Regions from separate parts of the Janthinobacterium sp. 13 genome, predicted to be linked through region 2. Evidence: predicted binding sites of a transcription regulator. Region 2 holds the regulator's gene; each other region holds the start of a gene.

Region 1 (7,190 bases), 2.8 Mb from region 2:
AGGTCGGTTCGCGCGCGGCGACGATCTGCACCACCGTTCCTTCCGGCCCCGTCATGCGTTCGCCGTCGCGCAGCACCGTGCCGCGCACGGTGAACACGGCGACATCCTCGCCATTCGACAGCACGGCGCGCAGCCGGCATTTTTCGCGCTGGTCGTAGGGCAGCACCAGTTGGGCGACGGCGGCGCGATGATCGTCTGCCGTCAGTTTGGTATGCAAAGTGAGCATGCTTGTCTCCTGCCTAAAATAGAAAATAGCGCTGCGCCATGGGCAGCACAGCGGCCGCCTCGCACACGAGCAGCTGGCCGTCGGCGCGCACGGCATAGGTTTCCGGGTCCACTTCCATGTGCGGCGTGGCGCTGTTGTGGACCATGTCGTGCTTGCGCAAGCCGCGCATGTTCTTCACGGCGATGACGGATTTATTCAGTTTGAGCTGATGGCCGATATCGAGCTCGTAGGCCGCCTGCGAGACAAACGTAAACGACTTTTTCAGGCCGCCGCCGAAGGCGCCGAACATCATGCGGTAGTGCACGGGCTGGGGCGTGGGAATCGAGGCGTTCGGGTCGCCCATCTGCGCCGCCGCGATCATGCCGCCTTTTAAGATCATCGACGGCTTGACGCCGAAGAAGGCCGGCTTCCACAGCACGATGTCGGCGATCTTGCCTGCTTCGATCGAGCCCACCACGTGCGAAATGCCATGCGTGATGGCCGGATTGATCGTGTACTTGGCGATATAGCGCTTGGCGCGGAAGTTGTCGCTGCGCGCCGTGTCGGGCGCCAGCGCGCCCCGCTGCACCTTCATCTTGTGCGCCGTCTGCCAGGTGCGCATGATCACTTCGCCCACCCTGCCCATGGCTTGCGAATCGGACGACATCATGGAAATGGCGCCGATATCGTGCAGGATGTCTTCGGCGGCGATGGTTTCGCGGCGGATGCGCGACTCGGCGAACGCCACGTCTTCGGCGATGGCCGGGTCCAGGTGGTGGCACACCATCAGCATGTCCAGGTGCTCGTCGAGCGTGTTGACGGTGAATGGGCGCGTGGGGTTGGTCGACGAGGGCAGCACGTTGGCTTGCCCGACGGCGGCGATGATGTCGGGCGCATGGCCGCCGCCCGCCCCTTCCGTGTGGAAGGTGTGGATGGTGCGGTCCTTGAAGGCCGCCAAGGTGTGTTCCAGGAAGCCGCCCTCGTTGAGGGTATCGCTGTGCAGCGCCACCTGGATATCCATGCGGTCGGCCACCGACAGGCAATTGTCGATGGCGGCCGGCGTGCTGCCCCAGTCTTCGTGCAGTTTCAGGCCGATGGCGCCCGCGCGCACCTGCTCTTCCAGGGGCAGCGGCAAGCTGACGTTCCCTTTTCCCATGAAGCCCAGGTTCATCGGGAAGGCGTCGGCGGCCGCCAGCATGGCGTGCAGATGCCACGGCCCCGGCGTGCAGGTGGTGGCGGCCGTGCCCACGGCCGGCCCCGTGCCGCCGCCCAGCATGGTGGTCACGCCGCTCATCAGGGCTTCCTCGATCTGCTGCGGGCAGATGAAGTGGATGTGCGTGTCGACGCCGCCGGCCGTGACGATCATGCCTTCGCCGGCGATGATTTCCGTCGCGCCGCCGATGGGGAGCGTGACGCCCGGCTGGATGTCCGGATTGCCCGCCTTGCCGATGCCGAAGATCAGGCCGTTTTTCAGGCCGATGTCGGCTTTCACGATGCCCCAGTGGTCGAGGATGACGGCATTCGTGATGACGGTATCCATCACCTCGGCCGCGCAGCGCTGCGACTGGCCCATGCCGTCGCGGATCACCTTGCCGCCGCCGAATTTCACTTCTTCGCCGTAGATCGCGTAGTCATGCTCGATCTCGATGAACAGTTCCGTGTCGGCCAGGCGGATGCGGTCGCCCTTGGTGGGGCCGAACATTTCGGCGTACGCGCTGCGGGGAATGCTGGCCATCTCAATCCTTTCCCGGTGGAGTGTCTTGCAGTTCACCCATCACTGCCCCATTGAAGCCGTAGACCTTGCGCTCGCCCGCCAGCGCCACCAGTTCCACCGTGCGCTGCTGGCCCGGTTCGAAGCGCACGGCCGTGCCAGCCGTGATATTGAGGCGCATGCCGTAGGCGCGCCAGCGCTCGAAGGCCAGCGCCGGGTTGACTTCGAAAAAGTGGAAATGCGAGCCCACCTGGATCGGCCGGTCGCCCCGGTTGGCCACCACCACGGTAGCCGTGGCGCGGCCCGCATTGAGGCTGATTTCGCCTTCTTCCAATTGGTATTCGCCTGGGGTCATAATATTTTCCTTCGTCAAAGCGCTCTACGCTGGCCGGCGGATCGCCGGCGCCACACAGGCACGGCGCGGATGGCGCCCTGCCATGCAATCAAAACTACGGTATCGGGTGGTGCACGGTCACCAGCTTGCTGCCGTCGGGGAAGGTCGCTTCCACCTGGATATCGGGGATCATCTCGGCGATGCCGTCCATGACGTCGGCGCGCGACAGAATTTTTGTACCGTCCGACATCAGCTGCGCCACCGACTTGCCATCGCGCGCCCCTTCCATGATGGCGGCGCTGATCAGGGCCACCGCTTCCGGATAATTGAGCTTCAAGCCGCGCGCCAGGCGCCGTTCGGCCAGCAGCGCGGCCGTAAAAATGAGCAGCTTGTCTTTTTCGCGGGGAGTCAGGTCCATGGTTTTCCTTGCGCTTCTTTCCTGATTAAGTGTTCCAGATGCGGGGCACGACGGCGTCGCGTCCCAGCATGGCGGGACGCAGCAGCTGCCAGGCGGCCAGCATGATGCGGCGCGCCGCCTCGCTGTCGCCGCACAGCAGGCGCACCACCACCAGCGCTTTCATGTGCGTGGCGCCAAACGCGGCGCCGGCCGGCACGGCGATCTCGCGCACGGCCGCCAGCACGGCGGGAGAAACGGGCATGCCGACGGCGATCAGGGTGGCGCACACCGTGTGGCCCCCCAGTCCCAGCGGGCTGGCCATCAGGGCGCCGCCGGCGGCCAGCACGCCCTGCTCCCACCACAGCAGCTTGCCGCCGCGGCGTATCTGCACCTGCTGGCTGATGCTGCCCGTGTTGAACATTTCGCCCGAGGCGCTGCGGCCCAGGCAGACGATGTCGCAGCCGATGTAGCCGGCGTCCGGCGCCAGTTCCACCTCGTGGCGCAGGCGCACGCAAGCCTGGTCAAAGAAGATGCTTTCCTGCGGCAGCCACTCGATGGCGGCGCCGCTGCCGGCGCGCAGCACGAGGTGCTGGCCCGAGACATGGCCGTTCGCGCGGTACCACTTGGCGGCGCCCGGCGACGTGAGCAAGGCGTGCGCGCCCTCGCCCACCGTGGCGTCGACGGCCAGCTGGTCGCCGCCCACCACGCCGCCGGGCGGATGGATGACGATGGCGTGGCAGACGGCATCGCCTTCCGGATACAGGGGCTTTTGCACGCGCAGGGGGCCGCTGTGCGTGCGCTCGACGAGACGGCTGACGCCATCGTGCAGCGCAAAGCCCAGGCGCAAATGCGCCTGCCAGGCGCTGTGCGCGCTGGCGGCAGAAGGCGTTGCGAAATGTGGGCTGTCTGGCATGCACTGCAATCGTGTAAATAACGATTTACAAAGCAGGATGCATGCCAGCGTCAGAGGGAAGAAACGTGAGAATCATGCACCGCATTGCGGCGCCCGCACCATATCAGTGCAATTACAGTGCAGGCGCGGCGCGGGGTGTGCTTATGCCGACACGGCTGCCGGCGCCACCGTCAGCACGCGCCGTTCGCGCAGCAGCGCCGTGAAGGCTTCCGCGGCCAGGGGGCGGCTGAAATAATAGCCCTGCATTTCGTCGCAGCCGTGTTCCGTCAAAAAATCCACCTGCTCGCGCGTTTCCACGCCTTCGGCGATGACGCGCATGTCCAGGTTGTGCGCCAGCGAGATGACGGAACGGGCGATGGCCGCATCGCTGCTGCTGGTGGTGACGTCGTCGACGAACGATTTGTCGATCTTCAGCACGTCGATGGGGAAGCGTTTCAGGTAGCCGAGGCTGGAATAGCCGGTGCCGAAGTCGTCGAGCGAAATGCCCACGCCGATATCCTTCAGGCGCGTCAGGGCCGCCACCGCCTTGTCCGGGTCGCCCATCACCGTGCTTTCCGTGATTTCGATGCCCAGGCAGGCGGGCGCAATGGCGTATTTGCGCAAGGCCGCCTCGACGAACGGCACCGTGCGGTCTTGCGCGAACTGCTTGCCGGACAGGTTGACGGCCACCTTGATGCTGCCCAGGCCCGCGTCGTGCCAGGCGCGGATTTGCGCGCAGACGCTTTCGAGCACCCATTCGCCGATGGCCGTGATCGAGCCATATTCCTCGGCCAGCGCGATGAACAGGCCGGGCGGCACCTTGCCCAGCACCGGGTTATCCCAGCGCAGCAAGGCTTCCGCGCCCAGCAAGGCGCCCGTGCGCAAGCACATCTGCGGCTGGTAGTGCACTTCGAATTCATCACGGCCGATGGCGCCGCGCAGCTGCTGCTGCATCGCCAGGCGGGCGCGGATGTCGCTGCCCATGCGCTCCGTGAAGAAGGCGTAATGGTCGCGCCCCATTTCCTTGGCGCGCACGAGGGCCGTGTCGGCGTGGCGCAGCACGTCGTCGAGGCTGTCGCCGTCGGCCGGGCACATGGCGATGCCGATGCTGGTCGTCAGCGCCAGGCGCTCGCCATCGACGCTGAGTTCCTCGCGCAAGCCGGCCAGGATGGTTTGCGCCAGCGCAAGCGTGCGCCCCAGCAGGGCATCGTCCTGCAGCAGGATCTGGAATTCGTCGCCGCCCTGGCGCACCACCGTGTCGCCTTCGCGCACGCAGCCGGACAGGAAACGCGCCACCACTTGCAGCGCCTTGTCGCCCACGGCCTGGCCGTGCGAATCGTTGATGTTCTTGAAGCGGTCCAGGTCCAGGCACATCAGCACCACTTGCTGGCCGTCGCGCAGGGCGTTCGCGCGCGCCTGTTCGAAGCGCTCGCGCAGCAGCACGCGGTTCGGCAAGCCCGTCAACGCGTCGTGGTAGGAGAGGAAATCGATCAGATGCTGCTCGGCCTTGCGCTCGCTGATGTCGAGGAAGACGCCGATGTAGTTGACGACGGCGCCGTCGGGGCCGTGCACGGTGGAGACGCTGAGCAGGCAGGGATAGGTGTCGCCGCTCCTGCGCCGCGTCTGCACCTCGCCCGACCAGCAGCCGCTGCTGCGCAAGCCCTGGCGCAGGGCCAGCAGCACCGCCTCGCCCGTGTATTCGGCGTGCAGGCGCAAAATGTCCGTGCCCACCACTTCCTGCGCCGCGTAGCCGGTGATGCGCGTAAAGGCGGGGTTGGCCGTGACGATGACGCCGGCCGGATCGGTGATCAGGATGGCGTCCTGCGTCGCTTCGAAGACCTGGCCCGACAGGCGCAGCAATTCCTCATTGGCGCGGCGGATCTGCACTTCGCGCGCCAAGGTGCTGGCCACCTGCTCCAGTTCGGCCGTGCGTTCGGCCACGCGCCGTTCCAGGTTGGCGCGCTCCTGCGCCAGCTGCAGCTGCGCCCGCGCCAGGCGCACGTGGGCGTCCGTGCGGGCCAGGATTTCCTCGGCCTGGAAGGGTTTGGCGATGAAATCGACGGCGCCCAGCGCGAAGCCGCGCACCTTGTCGTCCGTGTCGTACTGGGCCGACAGGAAGATCACCGGCACCTGGCGCAGCGACGGTATCTCCTTCAGGCGGCGGCACACTTCAAAGCCGTCGAGGCCGGGCATGCGCACGTCGAGCAGGATCAGCTCGGGCGGGCGCGCCTGGGCCGTCCACAGGGCCAGTTCGCCGTTCGGCGCCTGGCGCACCGCATAGCCGGCGCCGCCCAGCAAATCGCTCAACAGCTTCAGCGAAGCCGGCGTATCTTCAACGATCAGTACTTCGCCCTTCGAATTCACTTCCGAAAAATCGCGGTGCATGTAGCAGTTCTCTCAGCTTTGGATGAGGCGCGGCGGTCCGTTGCCGCGCTGGACAAGACATTTCTTTGCGATGAACTACGTACTATCATCATAATCTTTATTGCAATTTAGCACCATCCATCGGCGGCACTTAGTCCGTCTTTTCAGCGAATCCGATGTTGTCAGCCCACACTTTTCAAGCGTGCGCCAGCGCGCCCTCATTCTCCAGCAAGTCGCACAGCTGACGGTATTGATGCTGGTCAAGCATCGCCTGCAGCGGCGCCAGCACGGGCGCGGCCGCCGGCGGCAAGGCGCCCAGCAACAGTGCCACCCTGGCCAGGTTCAATTCGCGCAGCGCCACCAGCAAGGCGGCGCGCTCTTCCCCGGCCAGCAGCAGCAAGTCTTGCGCCCGCAATGCCGGCGGCGCCTCGGGCGCCGGCGCCACGGGCAGCGGCACGGGCGCCGCCACGGGCGCCTCGGCCGCCTGCGCGGGTATGCTGAAACGGAAGGTGGCGCCCTGCCCCGGCATGGATTCCACCGTCAGTTCGCCTTTCATCAATTGCACGAATTCGCGCGAGATGGCCAAGCCCAGGCCCGTGCCATCCTTCGGTCCCGCGCTGTCGGCCTGCACGAAAGGCTCGAAGATGCGCTGCTGGTCTTCCGGGGCGATGCCGATGCCCGTGTCGCTGACGGCGAACGACAGGCGCCACGTGGCGTCATCGCGCCGCTCGCCGCGCACGCGCAAGGCGACCTCGCCGCCGCCGGCAAACTTGACGGCGTTCGACATCAGGTTCAGCAGCACCTGGCGCAAACGCGTCGCGTCGAGCAGCACGGCCGCCGGCACGTCGGCGCAATCGAGGCGCAAGGCCAGCCCCTGCTGCTCGGCGCGCATGCCCAGCATGTCCATCACTTCCTGCAGCAGGGGCGCCAGCGCCACCACGGCCGTCTGCGCGTGCAGGCGCCCCGCCTCGCCCTTCGACAGTTCGAGGATTTCATTGATCAACGTCAATAAATGATTGCCGGAGCGGTGGATGATGGCCAGGTTGCGCTTTTCATCGTCCTGCATGTTCGGCGAGGCGGCCATCAGGCGCGAAAAGCCGATCACGGAATTCAAGGGCGTGCGCAGTTCGTGGCTCATGTTCGCCAGGAAGGTGCTCTTGGCGCGGTTCGCCGCCTGCGCCTGGCTGACGGCCACCGACAGGGCGCTCGTGCGCTCGGCCACCAGTTCTTCCAGGTGATGGCGGTGGCGCAGCAGTTCCAGTTCGGCCTCGCGGTGCGCCGTGATGT
Region 2 (7,190 bases):
CCGAAGCCGGCGATCAGCACGTGTTTCTGCGATGCCATGGTGCGCGTGGCGATCTTGGTGAGCGCCAGCGATTGCATCATCCAGTCGTTGGCCGCCAGTTTCATGACGATGGCGTCGGACTTGGCGATGAGGAAGGGCGCCACCAGCATCGACAGCACCATCGACGCCAGCACCACCTGCACGACGAACGGGTCCATCAGCTTGATGCCGCCGGCCAGGTTCAGCAGCACGAAGCCGAATTCGCCCGCTTGCGCCAGGCCCAGCCCCGTGCGCAAGGCCACGCCGTTGCTGGAGCCGAACAGCCGGGCCAGGCCCGCGATCAGGGCGAATTTCAGCAGCACGGGGCCGCACAGCAAGAGCAGCACGAGCCACCAGTTCTCAAACACCACGCGGATATTAAGCAGCATGCCGACGGTGATGAAGAACAGGCCCAGCAGCACGTCGCGGAAAGGCTTGATATCCTCTTCCACCTGGTGCTTGAATTCCGTCTCGGAAATGAGCATGCCGGCAACAAAGGCCCCCAGGGCCAGCGACAATCCTGCCCGTTCCGTGATCCACGCCGCCCCCAGGGTAATCAGCAGCAGGTTGAGCATGAACAACTCTTGCGAGCGGCGCTTGGCGACGATGGTCAACCAGCCGCGTACCATCTTCTGGCCGATGAACAGCAGCAAAATGAGCACCACGAGGGCCTTGCCGCCGGCCCAGGCCAGTGTTTCGGCCAGGTTGTCCGAATCGCGGGTGAGGGCGGGAATCAGGATCAGCAGGGGCACGACGGCCAGGTCCTGGAACAGCAGGATGCCGATGATCTTGCGGCCGTGTTCGCTTTCGAGTTCCAGCCGCTCCGTGAGCATTTTCGAGACGATGGCCGTCGACGACATGGCCAGCGCGCCGCCCAGGGCGAACGCGGCTTGCCAGCTCAGGTGGATGTAGGCGGACAGGTAACGGGCGACAAACCAGCCGAAGACGACGGTGGCGATGATGGTGGTGACCACCTGCGCCATGCCGAGGCCGAAGACGATGCGCCGCATGGCGAGGAACTTGGGTAGAGAAAATTCTAGCCCGATGGAAAACATCAGGAAGACGACGCCGAACTCGGCCAGGGTGTGGCTGGCCTCGTTTTCCGCCGCCAGGCCCAGCGCGTGGGGGCCGATGACGATGCCGACGGCCAGGTAACCCAGCATGGGCGGCAAATGCAACATTCTGAAAGCGACCACGCCCAGCACGGCGCTGCCGAGTAACATCAGGGTCAGTTCAAGCGAGGAAAACATGGGTTGCCCGGTACGGTCAATGGAAATCGTTGTTTGTTGTGACTGGCAAGTTTTTTGCTTTCCTAATTCGTTTATACTTTGGGCATGAGTGTAACCCATGAAAAAACAATGCTGAAAGCTTTTGATCGAATTGACATGCAAGCGACGACCGAGCGCGCTGTCGCGCTGGCCCGCACCACCTTGCAGATCGAGTCCGACGCCATCGTTGCGCTGCACGCGCGCCTGGCCACGGACGACAGCGTCGGTCGCGCCGTGGCGATGTTGCTGCAATGCAAAGGACGAGTCGTCGTCTCCGGCATCGGCAAGTCCGGCCATATTGCGCGCAAGATTGCCGCCACCCTCGCTTCCACCGGCACGCCGGCCCTGTTCGTGCATCCGGCCGAAGCGGCCCATGGCGACCTGGGCATGGTCACCTCGGACGATGCTTTTATTGCCATATCGTACTCCGGCGAATCATCGGAACTGATGGCCATCATGCCCGTCGTCAAGCGCATGGGCGGCGTGCTGATTTCCATGACGGGCAAGCCCAATTCGAGCCTGGCGCAATTGGCCGACGTGCACCTGGATATTTCTGTTGAGAAAGAAGCCTGTCCGCTGAACCTGGCGCCGACGGCCAGCACCACCGTCACCCTGGCCCTGGGCGACGCGATCGCCGTGGCCTTGCTCGACTTGCGCGGCTTCAAGGAAGAAGATTTCGCCCGCTCGCACCCGGGCGGCGCCCTGGGCCGCCGTTTGCTCACGCACGTGCATGACGTCATGCGCAGCGGCGAACGCGTACCCAAGGTGCCCGTGGACGCTTCCTTGCTGCAGGCGCTGGAGGAAATGACCAAGAAAGGCATGGGCATGACGGCCGTCGTCGACGCGGACAACCGTCCCGTGGGCGTGTTTACGGATGGCGATCTGCGCCGCATGTTCGAGCGCGTGCAGGATTTCACGCAAGTGGCGATCCGCGACGTCATGCATGCGCAGCCGCGCAGCATCGCGCCCGAACGCCTGGCCGTCGATGCCGTGGCCGTGATGGAGCAGTTCCGCATCAACCAGATGCTGGTCGTCGATGCCGACGGCAAGCTGGTGGGCGCGCTGCATATCCATGATCTGACGCAAGCGAAGGTGATCTGATGGACAGCGTGGCGGACAACCTGGCGCGGGCGGCCAAGGTCAAACTGATGATCTTTGACGTCGATGGCGTGCTCACCGACGGCAGCCTGCATTTCGGCCCGGACGGCGAGATGATGAAAACGTTTAATGTGTATGATGGCCTGGGCATCAAGCTGCTGCAGGAATCGGGCGTGCAGACGGCCATCATCAGCGCGCGCCGCTCGGCCATCACGGCGCGCCGCGCGCAAGACCTGGGCATTACCCATGTGCACCAGGGCGGCCACGACAAGCTGACGCCGTTTCGCGAATTGCTGGCGCTGACGGGCTTGACGGAAGAGCAATGTGGCTATATCGGCGACGACGTCATCGACGCGCCCATCCTGAAGCGCGTGGGCTTTGCCGTCAGCGTGCCGGGCGGGCGTCCGGAGGCGCAGGGCCTGGCCCACCATGTGACGCAGGCCGGCGGCGGCCGCGGCGCGGTGCGCGAGATCTGCGAATTCCTGCTGCGCGCCCAGGACAACTATGCGCGCGTCATGGCGCCGTTCCTGGAGTGAGGCGCGCCGCCTCGCCAGTGACCTTTGAAAGAGTGAAGCCCTATGCGTAAGCCAGGAGGCGCCCATCGCTGGCGCATGATTTTTACCGTGCTGGGCGCGGTTGTCGTCGCGCTGGGCAGCTTTTGGCTGCTCGAGGTGATGAACAAGAATGGCCAGGACATCACGGCCAGCAAGCATCTGGATGAACCCGACTATTTCATCACCAATTTCAGCATGGTGCGCATGGACTTGACGGGCAAGCCCAGCTATATCGTGTCGGGCACCAAGCTCACGCATTATCCGCTGGACGATTCGTCCGATATCGACCAGCCCTTCGTGCGCAAGCTCACGCCAGGCATGCCGCCGATGAACATGAATGCGGAATTGGCGCATATCGACCAGGACAATACCCGGCTGCAACTGCACCGCAAGGTCGTGATCGACCGCGTGGCCAGTCCGAAGGCGCAGAACCTGACGGTCAAGACGGAAGCGCTGACGGTGTTCCCGGACGAGGAAAGAATGGAAACGGACGTGCCTGTCGATATCCTGACGGGCGCCTCGCGCATCAATGGCGTCGGCATGAAGGCGAATAACGCCACCGGCGTGGTGGAAGTGCAGAATGCGCTGCGCATGGTACTCCCGCCGAAACCGCGCCCGGCCGCGGCGGCAAAATGACAGAATGAAACAAGGAAACCATACTATGAAGAACATCTTGCTGTTGACCGTATTTTCGCTGGCCATCATGGGCGTGGCGCATGCCGAGAAGGCCGATTCCGAGAAGGAAGCCGTCATCACGGCACGCAGCGGCCACGTCGATGACGTCAAGCAGGTGCGCACCCTGACGGGCGACGTCGTGCTGGTCAAGGGGACCCTGACCATGAAGGCGGGCCGGGCTCTGATCACGGAAGACCCGCAAGGCTACCAGTTCATCACCTTCTGGGCCGATCCCGGCAAGCTTGCGACCTTCCGCCAGAAGCGCGATGGCGCGGGCGACCTGTGGGTCGAAGGCGAGGCGGAGCGCGTGGAATACGACAACAAGACGGAAGTGGTGAAGCTGTTTTCCAGAGCCAAGCTGACGCGCCTGGAAGGCGCGAAAGTCACCGATGTGGCCAATGGCGCTTTCATCTCGTATGACAGCCGCAAGGAAGAATTTGCGATGGAAAATTCCAACAGCGGCACCAGCACCGCCGATGGCGGCAGCGTGCGCATGGTGATCCAGCCGAAGACCAAGGCGCCGGCAGCGGAGAAAGCGCCGGCCACGCCCGCGCCAGGAAAGAAATAATGGAAAATACACGTTGCGGCAGCACCCTGATCGTTCGCGGGCTGCAAAAAACCTATGGCAAGCGGCAAGTCGTGCATGATGTTTCGCTACAAGTCGAATGCGGCGAAGTGGTGGGCTTGCTGGGCCCGAACGGCGCCGGCAAGACTACCTCGTTCTACATGATTGTCGGCCTGGTGCCGTCCGATGGCGGCAGCATCGATATCAGCGGCGTGGATATCTCCAGCCTGCCGATCCACCGCCGCGCGCAGATGGGCCTGTCCTACCTGCCGCAGGAAGCGTCCGTCTTCCGCAAGCTGACGGTGGAAGACAATATCCGCGCCGTGCTGGAAATCCAGACCGTCGAAGGCCGTCCGCTGACGAAGGCCGAGATCGAGGAGCGGCTGGATAAATTGCTGGCCGACTTGCAGATTGAAAAGCTGCGCGAGAACCAGGCGCTGTCCCTGTCCGGTGGCGAACGCCGCCGCGTGGAAATCGCCCGCGCGCTGGCCACCGATCCCCGTTTCGTGCTGCTCGACGAGCCGTTCGCCGGCGTCGATCCGATCGCCGTGATCGAGATCCAGCGCATTGTGCGTTTCTTGAAGGAGCGCAATATCGGCGTGCTGATTACCGATCATAATGTGCGCGAGACGCTGGGTATTTGCGACCGCGCCTACATCATCAACCAGGGCTCGGTGCTGGCGTCGGGACGCCCCGACGACATCATTGCGAACGAGTCGGTACGCCGGGTCTATCTGGGCGAACACTTCCGCATGTAAGCCAATGAAACAATCATTGCAGCTGCGCACTTCGCAGCACCTGGCACTGACGCCGCAGTTGCAGCAATCGATACGCCTGTTGCAATTGTCTACTCTGGAATTGCACCAGGAACTCGAGCAATTGCTGACGGACAATCCCTTGCTCGAACGCCTCGACGATCCGCTCGACCGCTCGCTGCGCCTGCTGTCCGACGGGGCCTTGAGTTCCACGGCCGCGCCGGCCGAAGCGCCGCCCCAGCCGCCAGGCCAGGAGGCGCCCGCGGCGCCGGCCGAAGCGGAGGCGTTTGACGGCGAGGGGGGCGACAGCCCGGTCGCCGCGGATGGCGGCGACAGCGACTGGAGTGAGGCGAGCCGGGGCAAGGCGCCCGACGACGAAGATTCGCGTCCGCAATTGGAGGCCCATCACTGCACTCTGCGCGAACACCTGATGGAGCAGATGCGCGTGACGGTGCTCGAATTGCGCGACCGCGCGCTGGTCGAGCTGATCATCGACGCGCTCGACGACAATGGCTACCTGGAAGAGTCGCTCGACGACATCCTGGCGCGCCTGCCGGAAGAGCTGGAAATCGACGCCGACGAGATGCGCACGGCCTTGTCGCTGCTGCAAAGTTTCGATCCGCCGGGCGTGGGCGCGCGCAACGCGTCCGAATGCCTGGCCCTGCAAATCAAGCGCTTGCCGCACATCGCCATGGTGACGCGGCGCATGGCCCTCGTCATCGTGGAAAAGCACCTGGCCTGGTTTGCCCAGCGCGATTTCAACAAGCTGAAAAAAGCCCTCGATTGCGACGATGAAGACTTGCGCGAAGCGCAGACGGTGATTCGCCAGTGCAATCCGCATCCGGGCGCCGTGTTCGCCTCGGACGTGTCCGATTACGTGGTGCCCGACGTCGTCGTCAAGCGCGCGCGCAATGGCTGGCAAGTCACCCTGAACAACGACGTCATGCCGCGCCTGCGCGTCAACGCCATGTACGCCAACTTGCTCAAGCAGGGCAAGGGGGAGGGCGCCATGGGCGCACAGTTGCAGGAGGCCAAGTGGCTGATCAAGAACATGCGCCAGCGCTTCGACACGATCCTGCGCGTGGCGCAGGCGATAGTAGAAAGACAAAAGAACTTTTTCTCGCATGGGGCCGTTGCCATGCGCCCCCTTGTGCTCCGTGAAATAGCTGATACACTGGGTTTACACGAGAGTACTATCTCGCGGGTAACAACTCAAAAGTACATGCTGACCCCGCACGGCATGTTCGAGTTGAAATATTTCTTTGGTAGCCACGTCGCCACCGAAGCGGGGGGCGAAGCGTCATCGACGGCGATACGGGCATTGATCGTGCAACTGACAGGAGCAGAAGACCCTAAAAATCCTTTATCCGACAGTAAGATTGCGGACATGCTGGGGGAACAAGGCATGGTGATTGCGCGACGTACTGTTGCCAAATACCGGGAAGCATTAAAAATTCCGCCAGTGAGCCTGCGTAAGTGTTTGTAAGTTTTTTTCGGTTCCTCTGCGGGCCGGATAGGATGGACCGCACGAACCCGATCATCTTTAGGAGTGTGTATGAATCTCACCATCAGCGGACATCATCTCGAAGTGACACCAGCCATCCGTGAATACGTACAAACGAAGCTGGAGCGCGTGAAACGTCATTTCGATCAAGTCATCGATATCGCCGTGATTCTGACCGTGGATAACCTCAAAGAGAAAGAAAAACGTCAAAAGGCTGAAGTCAACCTGCGTTTGAGCGGCAAGACTGTCTATGTGGAAAGCTTGGCGCACGACCTGTACGCCGCGATCGATACCCTGATCGACAAGCTCGATAGGCAAGTGATGAAATACAAAACCAAAGTGCAAGGGCACGGTAAAGAGGCGATCAAGCATCTGCCAGACAACTCCGAGGAAGAAGCCGTCGTCGCCGTCTAAGGCCACCCGCTTCCAGCAGTTGTGATCAACTAAGGGCGCACATTGCGCCCTTTTTTGCGCCCAGCGGAACGCAATGTTCCCCGCGCAGGCATTAGAATATTCGCACTTTCACTTCTTTCCTGCCTGCCATGAGCGACTTCGTCCAGACTTCCATCCGCAACCGCACCGGGCACATCGTGCTCGACCGTCCGAAAGCCTTGAATTCCCTGTCGCTGGAGATGGTGCGCGCCCTGAGCTCGGCCCTGCTGGCCTGGCGCGACGATCCGCAGGTGGACGCCGTCGTGATCCGCTCCAGCAGCGACAAAGCCCTGTGCGCCGGTGGCGACATCCGTTTCTTTT
Region 3 (7,190 bases), 240 kb from region 2:
CGGTTATTTCCTTGAATACAACAATTTCCTGCCGGGCGATTCGCTGAAGACCCCGCTGCACATCGCGCCAACCTGGTACTTCACGCCGTTCTACTCGGTGCTGCGCGCCACCACGGCCGACTTCATGTACGTGCTGATGGGTGTCGTGGCTGCCTACGTGGTGTTCATCTGGCTCAAGTCGCGCCTGTCGACGACGGTCAAGTCTGCCATCGCCGGCATCGCCATCGTCGCCATCATCGGCATGCTGCCGCAAGTGCTGGACGCGAAATTCTGGGGCGTGGTGTTCTTCGGCGGTTCCGTCGTGATCCTGGCCTTCTTGCCATGGCTCGACCATTCCCCGGTGAAATCGATCCGCTACCGTCCGAACTGGCACAAATATGTGTACGCCATCTTCGGCCTGTCGTTCCTGATCCTCGGCTACCTCGGGACCCAGGCGCCAACGGATACGAAGACCATCGTGTCGCAAGTGTGCACCCTGATTTACTTCAGCTTCTTCCTGTTGATGCCATGGTGGAGTGCAATGGGCAAGTTCAAGACCGTGCCGTCGCGTGTGACGTTTCACCCGCACTAAGCCGCTCTCACGCCACGCTCAAAGGACATACATCATATGAAGATTGCAAAAAAACTGCTCGCCATCCTGGCCTTCGTGCCCGCCATGGCTCTCGCCAGCGAAGGCGGCTTTCCGCTGGACAAGGCTCCTGACCGCCAGACCAACATGGCAGCGCTGCAACATGGCGCCAAATTGTTCGTCAATTATTGCCTGAATTGCCACGCCGCCGTGTCGATGCGCTACAACCGCCTGCGCGACCTGGGCTTGACGGAAGACCAGATCAAGCAGAATCTGTTGTTCTCAGGCGATAAAGTCGGCGACTTGATGACGACGAGCCTGGCACCGCAGGACGCCAAGGCTTTCTTTGGCGTCGTACCGCCGGATTTGTCGGTAATTTCGCGCGCGAAATCATCTTCCGCTGGCACAGGCGGCGACTACCTGTATACTTACCTGCGTACGTTCTATAAAGACGACACTCGTCCGACCGGCTGGAACAACATGGTCGTGCCGAATGTTGCCATGCCGCATGTATTATGGGAATTGCAAGGTGTCCAGTCTGCCAAGTTCGTGGAAGAGAATGATCCGCACGAAGCTGGCAAGAAGATCCACAAATTTGCCGGCTTCGAGCAGGTCAAGCCAGGTACGTTGAACAAGATCGAGTATGACAATGCGGTAGCCGACCTGGTCGGCTACATGGAGTGGATGGCCGAACCGGCACAGCAGACACGCAAGCGCCTGGGCGTGTGGGTGCTGCTGTTCCTGTCGGTCTTTGCTCTGCTGGCATGGCGCCTTAACGCGTCGTTCTGGAAGGAAGTCAAATAAGTGAGGCGCCGGCCATAGGCCGGTTTATGCCTGTTTCTGCGTTGTCCGCATGAGTGGACAAGCGACCTGGGGTGAGCCGTTCGCGGCTTCACCCCCTTTGTTTCTAAGGAACTATAAAAAATGATGGTTCTCTATTCGGGTACAACCTGCCCATTTTCGCAACGCTGCCGCCTGGTCCTGTTTGAAAAAGGCATGGACTTCGAAGTGCGCGACGTCGACCTGTTCAACAAACCGGAAGACATTTCGACCATGAATCCGTATGGCCAGGTGCCTATCCTGGTCGAACGCGAACTGATCCTGTATGAATCGAACATCATCAACGAGTACATCGATGAGCGCTTCCCGCATCCGCAACTGATGCCGGCCGATCCGCTGATGCGCGCCCGCGCGCGCCTGATGCTGTTCAATTTCGAAAAAGAACTGTTCGTGCACGTGCACGTGCTGGAAAGCGAACGCGCCAAGAGCAACGACAAGGCCCACGACAAGGCACGCGCGGAAATCCGCGACCGCCTGACGACCCTGGCGCCGCTGTTCCTGAAAAACAAGTACATGCTGGGCGACGAATTCTCGATGCTCGACGTGGCTGTCGCGCCGCTGCTGTGGCGCCTGGACCACTACGGCATCGAATTGTCGAAGACGGCCGCACCGCTGATGAAATACGCCGAACGCATCTTCTCGCGTCCTGCGTACATCGAAGCGCTGACGCCATCCGAAAAAGTGATGCGTCGTTAAGATATTCCCGGCAAGCAACGCTTGCCGGGACATCTTGAGTCAACTAGCACGCCGTTTGGCTAGTTGCTCTGCCTCATTGAACTACCGGTGCGCCCGCCTCATGCTGACGGGGGCGCTCCCGCCTCACCGTGCCTACCATGTCTGAAATCTCAACCAAACCTTATATGCTGCGCGCCATCTACGAGTGGTGCACCGACAGCGGCTACACGCCTTATCTCGCGGTCAAAGTCGATTCGCGCACCACGGTACCGATGGAATACGTGAAAAAGGGCGAAATCGTGCTCAACATCAGCTTCGGCGCCACCAGCGGCCTGAAGATGGACAACGACGCCATCCGCTTCCACGCCCGCTTTGGCGGCGTCTCGCGCGAAATCTACGTGCCGGTCGACAACGTGATGGCCATCTACGCCAACGAAAACGGCCAGGGCATGGCTTTCGAGCCCGTGCTGGGCAACGATGACCCGGACGCGCAACCGACGGACAGCCCGGCCTCCGCCGACGTCCCGCCACCCGTGCTCGCCCCCGCCGCCAGCGGTCCCACCCTGTCGTCCGTGCCGACCAGCTCCCCCGAACAACGCGACAGCGCCACGCCCGGCGACGACGAGCCACCAAAAAAAGGCGGCCGCCCGACCCTGACACGCATTAAATAGCGTATAATTCGCAACGCGCAGTTTTTGCCGACTTAGCTCATTTGGTAGAGCAGTTGATTTGTAATCATCAGGTGGCCAGTTCGAAACCGGCAGTCGGCACCAGAATTCAGCAGTAAATCAAAGGGTTACCCGCTTCGGCTGGTAGCCCTTTTTTCTTTTCCCACGCCTGCGGAAGCCATCCGGAACACGGACACGCATCGTCATCCAGGTTGACGCATTGCTGCACCGCGTAATGACGTCCAGCACATTTAGGCGCAAGATGAGCACGTGCTTGCGCAAAGCAGGCTCCCGATGTCTGGCTTGCCTACCTGGGGAAATATCATGTCCGCACACACTTACAAGCTGATCGAACTGGTCGGCACGTCGACCGAGAGCAGCGATCAGGCGATACGCGACGCCATTGCCAAGGCGGCGCTGACGGTCAAGCACATGGACTGGTATGAAGTGACCGATTCGCGCGGCCATATCGTCGATGGCAAGGTGGCGCACTTCCAGGTCACGCTCAAGGTCGGCTTCCGGCTCGAATAAAGGGATCGAGTAAAGCGAGCGACGCGCTCAGCGCCGCCCGGCCGCTCCCCGGCTCTCCAGCCACTCCCGGCCGCCGGCCTCCAGCGCGGTCTCGATGACCTTGTCCGGCAAGCTGTAGACGGTCGCCCAGCTGGCGCGGCCATCCTGCGTGTTGGCGGGAAAACTGTGCGTCTCGATCGGCCAGTGGTATTTGCGTTTCAATGCCTTGACGATGGCGGCCAGCGAGACGCGGCCTTGCAGCGGTTCGGCGCCGGACTGGTCGCTATTCGACAGCAGCACGGCCAGGACCTGGCCGCGGCCCGTGCGCGCGCCGGGGAAGGTGGGGGTTTTGTTTGCCATGGCCTATTTTACCGGGCAATGATCGGACGAGAGGCGATGTGCCGCACCTTTGATACGGCGCAAGCGCCGCAGCGGCTTTGCGTCCACGATGGGCATTTCGCCAGGCGTGCCGGCGCCCCTCCGGCAGCCTGGGCCTATCATCATGGGGCACAGGAGCCTATCATGCACAGCCTGAACATCCACGCCATGCAATGGCAACCCGTCGCCGATATTTCCGCCGTCAATCCGCTGCTGCCCGACGATCTGGCCTGCTTTCGCGAGCTGCGCGACGTGCTGCAACGCTACGGCGCGCTCGACCGCTTCGGAATTTCCCTGATCCACCGCCATTTCGACATCGCCGACGACGAAGAGCTGATGGAGTACACGGATGCGGAAGCACGCATCTTGACGGTCAAACCTGTCAAGAAAAGCGACATCGACTGGAATCACACGACGATTACCAACTGGAAATTGACGGAAGGCGAGGAAGTGGCGCGCATCGGTTGCGGCTGCGCACGCAATTCGGGCGGCCACCTGGGCTATCACCGGGGCACCTGAGGCTGGCCGACGGCGCCCGCCAAGCGGCGTCGGCCTTTCTTACACTTCACTTCATCCAGCTCAGTCCGCTTTGTGCAAGCACTTGATTTCTTGTGATATTTTTGTGTGGCACGCAAGCTGCTTATCCCTGTCTACGAGATGAATCCAGGCAAGTCATTCTGGATTCTTTGTCCCCCGGATTTTCCGAGACTGACCACGACAAGAGGCTGCGATGAACGTTGATCACACACGAAGCAAGACCCTGGGCTGGCTGGGTGCACTGGCGGCGGCGAGCCTGCTGGCCAGCGGCCAGGCACAGGCCGGCGCGTACGGCCTGGCCGTCAATGAGTTGAACAATTTCCGCATCACCACCAGCGCCGGCGCGCTGTCGCTGGCCGGCGCCAACCGCAATGCCAGCGACAGCGCTTTTTTCGAAGGCGGCGTGGCCGTCAATCCGCGCGCCGTCAATACGGGCCCGGCCGCCAACGCCGACGTGCCGCAAGTGTGCTCGGGCGGCGGCTGCAGCGGCTTGCCGCAAAACCATTACGCCCCCAGCCCCAGTTCCACCCTGGAGTTTGCCCGCGGCGATGCGCATGCCTTCGGCAACATGCTCAATGGCGGCGCCAGCGTGAGCGCCGTGGCGGAAGCACAGCGCAACACGATCGGCGCCGCCACGGCCACGGCCGGCGACACGCTGACCGGCTCCGTCAACCTGACCCTGTCGAGCGCCGGCTTCATCACATTCAGCTTCATGGGACGGCGCGACCTGCGCACCAGCGTGACGACCATGGGCGACAAGTCGAACGTGTCGATCATGGATATCTTCAATATCTCGTGCAACAGTTCCAGCCCCGCCGGCTGCCTGTCGCACGCGAACGCCGATGGCGTAATCTTCCAGTTCGCGCCGGATGGCGATGCCAACAATGGCAGCGACATCAATGGCAACCATGGCGCCGGCAGCCTCGACCCGTTCAGCCTGAACATGACGGCCGGCACCAATGACCCCGCCACCGGGCGCGCCTTCACGAATGGCTTCGCGATGTTTTCCCTGACCTCGAATTTCGCCCTGCCGGCCGGCAGCTACACCCTGAATTTTTCCAAGTCCACGCGCACCGATATCGTCGTCATCGATCCGCCGCTTGCGGTACCGGAGCCGGGTACGCTGTTCCTGCTGGGCATGGGATTGGCGGCCCTGGCTTTTACGCGGCGCCGCCAGCCGCAATCATCGGCAGCATGAAAAACACGCGGCGCCCGCCAAGGCGCCGCGTTTTCTGTGCCGCTCAAGACGTGTTAACCGAGCCGTGCCAGCGCCTGGCGCGCCAGCTGCAATTGCTGCAGATAATAGCGGTGCAGCATGGCCGGATCGCTCAAGTCGCGCCCCAGTACCAGGCGCAGCTCGCTGGCGGGGCAGTCGCCTGCCCGGGTTTCTACTGGGGTTTGCACCTGCGTTCCCAACTGGCGCGCCAGCTGGCGCGCCGCCTGCTCCTGCGCGGGCCGGTACTCGACGCGCGTGCGCGCCACCTGGAAGCCGGTTTCATTGGCCAGGCGCACCACTTGCACGGGAGCGCCGGCCAGGCTGCGCGCCAGGGCGGCGGCCAGGCCAGGCACGCCGTTGCCATTCACAATTTCCAGGCGCGGACGGGGCACGGCAGGAGCCGGCATGGACCGCTCGGCCGTGACAACGGGCACGCTGCGCGCGGCGGCCGGCACGCGCTGCAAGCGGGCCATGCCGTCGCCTTGCGTGATCTCGATGCGCGCCATGGCGGGCGCATCCGGCAGCGGCGCGGCCGCGGGCACGCCCGGCGGCGGCGCCGCGTTGCGCAAGACGGCCATGTCGCTCCGTAAATCGTGTTCCTGCAGGCTCTGCGCCTGGCGCCGCATGACGGCCGCGCGCGCGTGCTGTCCCAGCCGTTCGAGCACTTGCGCCAGGTGCTGCCAGGCCAGCGCATTGAGCGGATCGAGCAGACACGCCTGTTCCAGCGCAGTCAACGCTTGCGCATCGCGCCCGCGCAAATAGTAGGCACGACCGAGATTACTGAACAGATACGCCTGTTGCGGCTGCGGCGCACCGGCTTCCTGCGTCAGGGCCAGCCACTGGGCGATCGCCGCGTCGTGCTCGCCCCGCTGCGCATGCAGCACGGCCAGGCCGTTGCGCGCATTCACATGGCGCGGCGCGGCGCGCAAGGCTTGCGCATAGGCCGCTTGCGCGGCCGGCAAGTCGCCCCGCTCGAAATGCTGGCGCCCCGCCGCATAGGCGGCATCGGCGTCCGGCCACTGCGGCAACGGCGCGTGGGCCGGCGGCGTGGTACAGGCGGCCAGGCCCAGGCAGGCGCAGGCGGTGGCCAGGCGGGAAATCGTCAAGCGCATGGTAGCTCCTTTCAGCGGTTGGCCATGGCCGGCACGAGCACGCGATAGACTTCGATCACGGCCGGACCCATGAGCACCAGCATGAGGGTGGGAAAGACGCAAAAGATCAGCGGGAACAGCAGTTTCAGGGCGATCTTCGCGGCCGCCTCCTCGGCCAGCAGGCTGCGCTTGCCACGCAGGTTTTCCGAGTGCACGCGCAGCGAGTCGCCCATGCTGGTGCCGAAGCGTTCCGACTGGATCAGCATGGCGACGAGGGTGTCGACATCTTCCACGCCGCTGCGCAAGGCCAGGTTGCGCAGCGCCTTTTCCTTGGAAAAGCCGGCGCGCATTTCCATCAGCACCAGCTGCAATTCCTGCGCCAGCACCACGCTTTTGATGTGGATTTCGCCCGACACCTTCACCAGCGCGCGCTCCAGGCTCAGGCCCGCTTCCACGCACACGGTCAGCAAGTCGAGCGCGTCGGGGATGTTTTCAAAGATGTCGCGCTGGCGCCGCTTGGCCGTGCTGGCCAGCACCAGGTTGGGCAGGTAATAGCCGACGGTGGCGCTGACGCACAGCAGCAACAGCAGCACGCTGCGCAGTTGCGCCGCCATCGCACTGGCAGCGTACAGCCCCAGCACGGTGGGGAACAGCAGGGCCAGCACGGTCTTGGCCGCAAAGTACAGGCCCGGCGCGCTGGCCTGGCG

Evidence for each region. The regulator sigma-54, encoded in region 2, starts transcription at its own class of promoters, with help from an activator protein. The targets are predictions, from matches to a motif close to TGGCANGNAANCTGCTTT.
Region 1: the regulator sigma-54 is predicted to act here: its motif matches at 3,590-3,607, upstream of CLU94_RS23460 (urease accessory protein UreD).
Region 3: the regulator sigma-54 is predicted to act here: its motif matches at 4,265-4,282, upstream of CLU94_RS12345 (EDSAP-1 family PEP-CTERM protein).

Annotation. Positions count from the first base shown of each region.
Region 1 covers NZ_PEEQ01000001.1:5,319,260-5,326,449, reverse strand. Annotated here, with positions in the region: gene ureE (urease accessory protein UreE) at 1-226, opposite strand, end outside; gene ureC (urease subunit alpha) at 240-1,940, opposite strand; gene CLU94_RS23470 (urease subunit beta) at 1,942-2,271, opposite strand; gene CLU94_RS23465 (urease subunit gamma) at 2,366-2,668, opposite strand; gene CLU94_RS23460 (urease accessory protein UreD) at 2,694-3,560, opposite strand; gene CLU94_RS23455 (two-component system response regulator) at 3,702-5,924, opposite strand; gene CLU94_RS23450 (sensor histidine kinase) at 6,100-7,190, opposite strand, start outside.
Region 2 covers NZ_PEEQ01000001.1:2,552,713-2,559,902, reverse strand. Annotated here, with positions in the region: gene CLU94_RS11260 (monovalent cation:proton antiporter family protein) at 1-1,268, opposite strand, end outside; gene CLU94_RS11255 (KpsF/GutQ family sugar-phosphate isomerase) at 1,353-2,387, shown strand; gene CLU94_RS11250 (KdsC family phosphatase) at 2,387-2,920, shown strand; gene lptC (LPS export ABC transporter periplasmic protein LptC) at 2,963-3,574, shown strand; gene lptA (lipopolysaccharide transport periplasmic protein LptA) at 3,600-4,181, shown strand; gene lptB (LPS export ABC transporter ATP-binding protein) at 4,181-4,936, shown strand; gene CLU94_RS11230 (RNA polymerase factor sigma-54) at 4,941-6,419, shown strand; gene hpf (ribosome hibernation-promoting factor, HPF/YfiA family) at 6,489-6,851, shown strand; gene CLU94_RS11220 (enoyl-CoA hydratase/isomerase family protein) at 6,980-7,190, shown strand, end outside.
Region 3 covers NZ_PEEQ01000001.1:2,793,187-2,800,376, forward strand. Annotated here, with positions in the region: gene CLU94_RS12305 (cytochrome b) at 1-571, shown strand, start outside; gene CLU94_RS12310 (cytochrome c1) at 608-1,372, shown strand; gene CLU94_RS12315 (glutathione S-transferase N-terminal domain-containing protein) at 1,493-2,104, shown strand; gene CLU94_RS12320 (ClpXP protease specificity-enhancing factor) at 2,242-2,754, shown strand; tRNA gene CLU94_RS12325 (tRNA-Thr) at 2,781-2,856, shown strand; gene CLU94_RS12330 (dodecin) at 3,076-3,282, shown strand; gene CLU94_RS12335 (hypothetical protein) at 3,310-3,621, opposite strand; gene CLU94_RS12340 (hypothetical protein) at 3,784-4,158, shown strand; gene CLU94_RS12345 (EDSAP-1 family PEP-CTERM protein) at 4,370-5,374, shown strand; gene CLU94_RS12350 (LytR C-terminal domain-containing protein) at 5,428-6,504, opposite strand; gene CLU94_RS12355 (type II secretion system F family protein) at 6,516-7,190, opposite strand, start outside.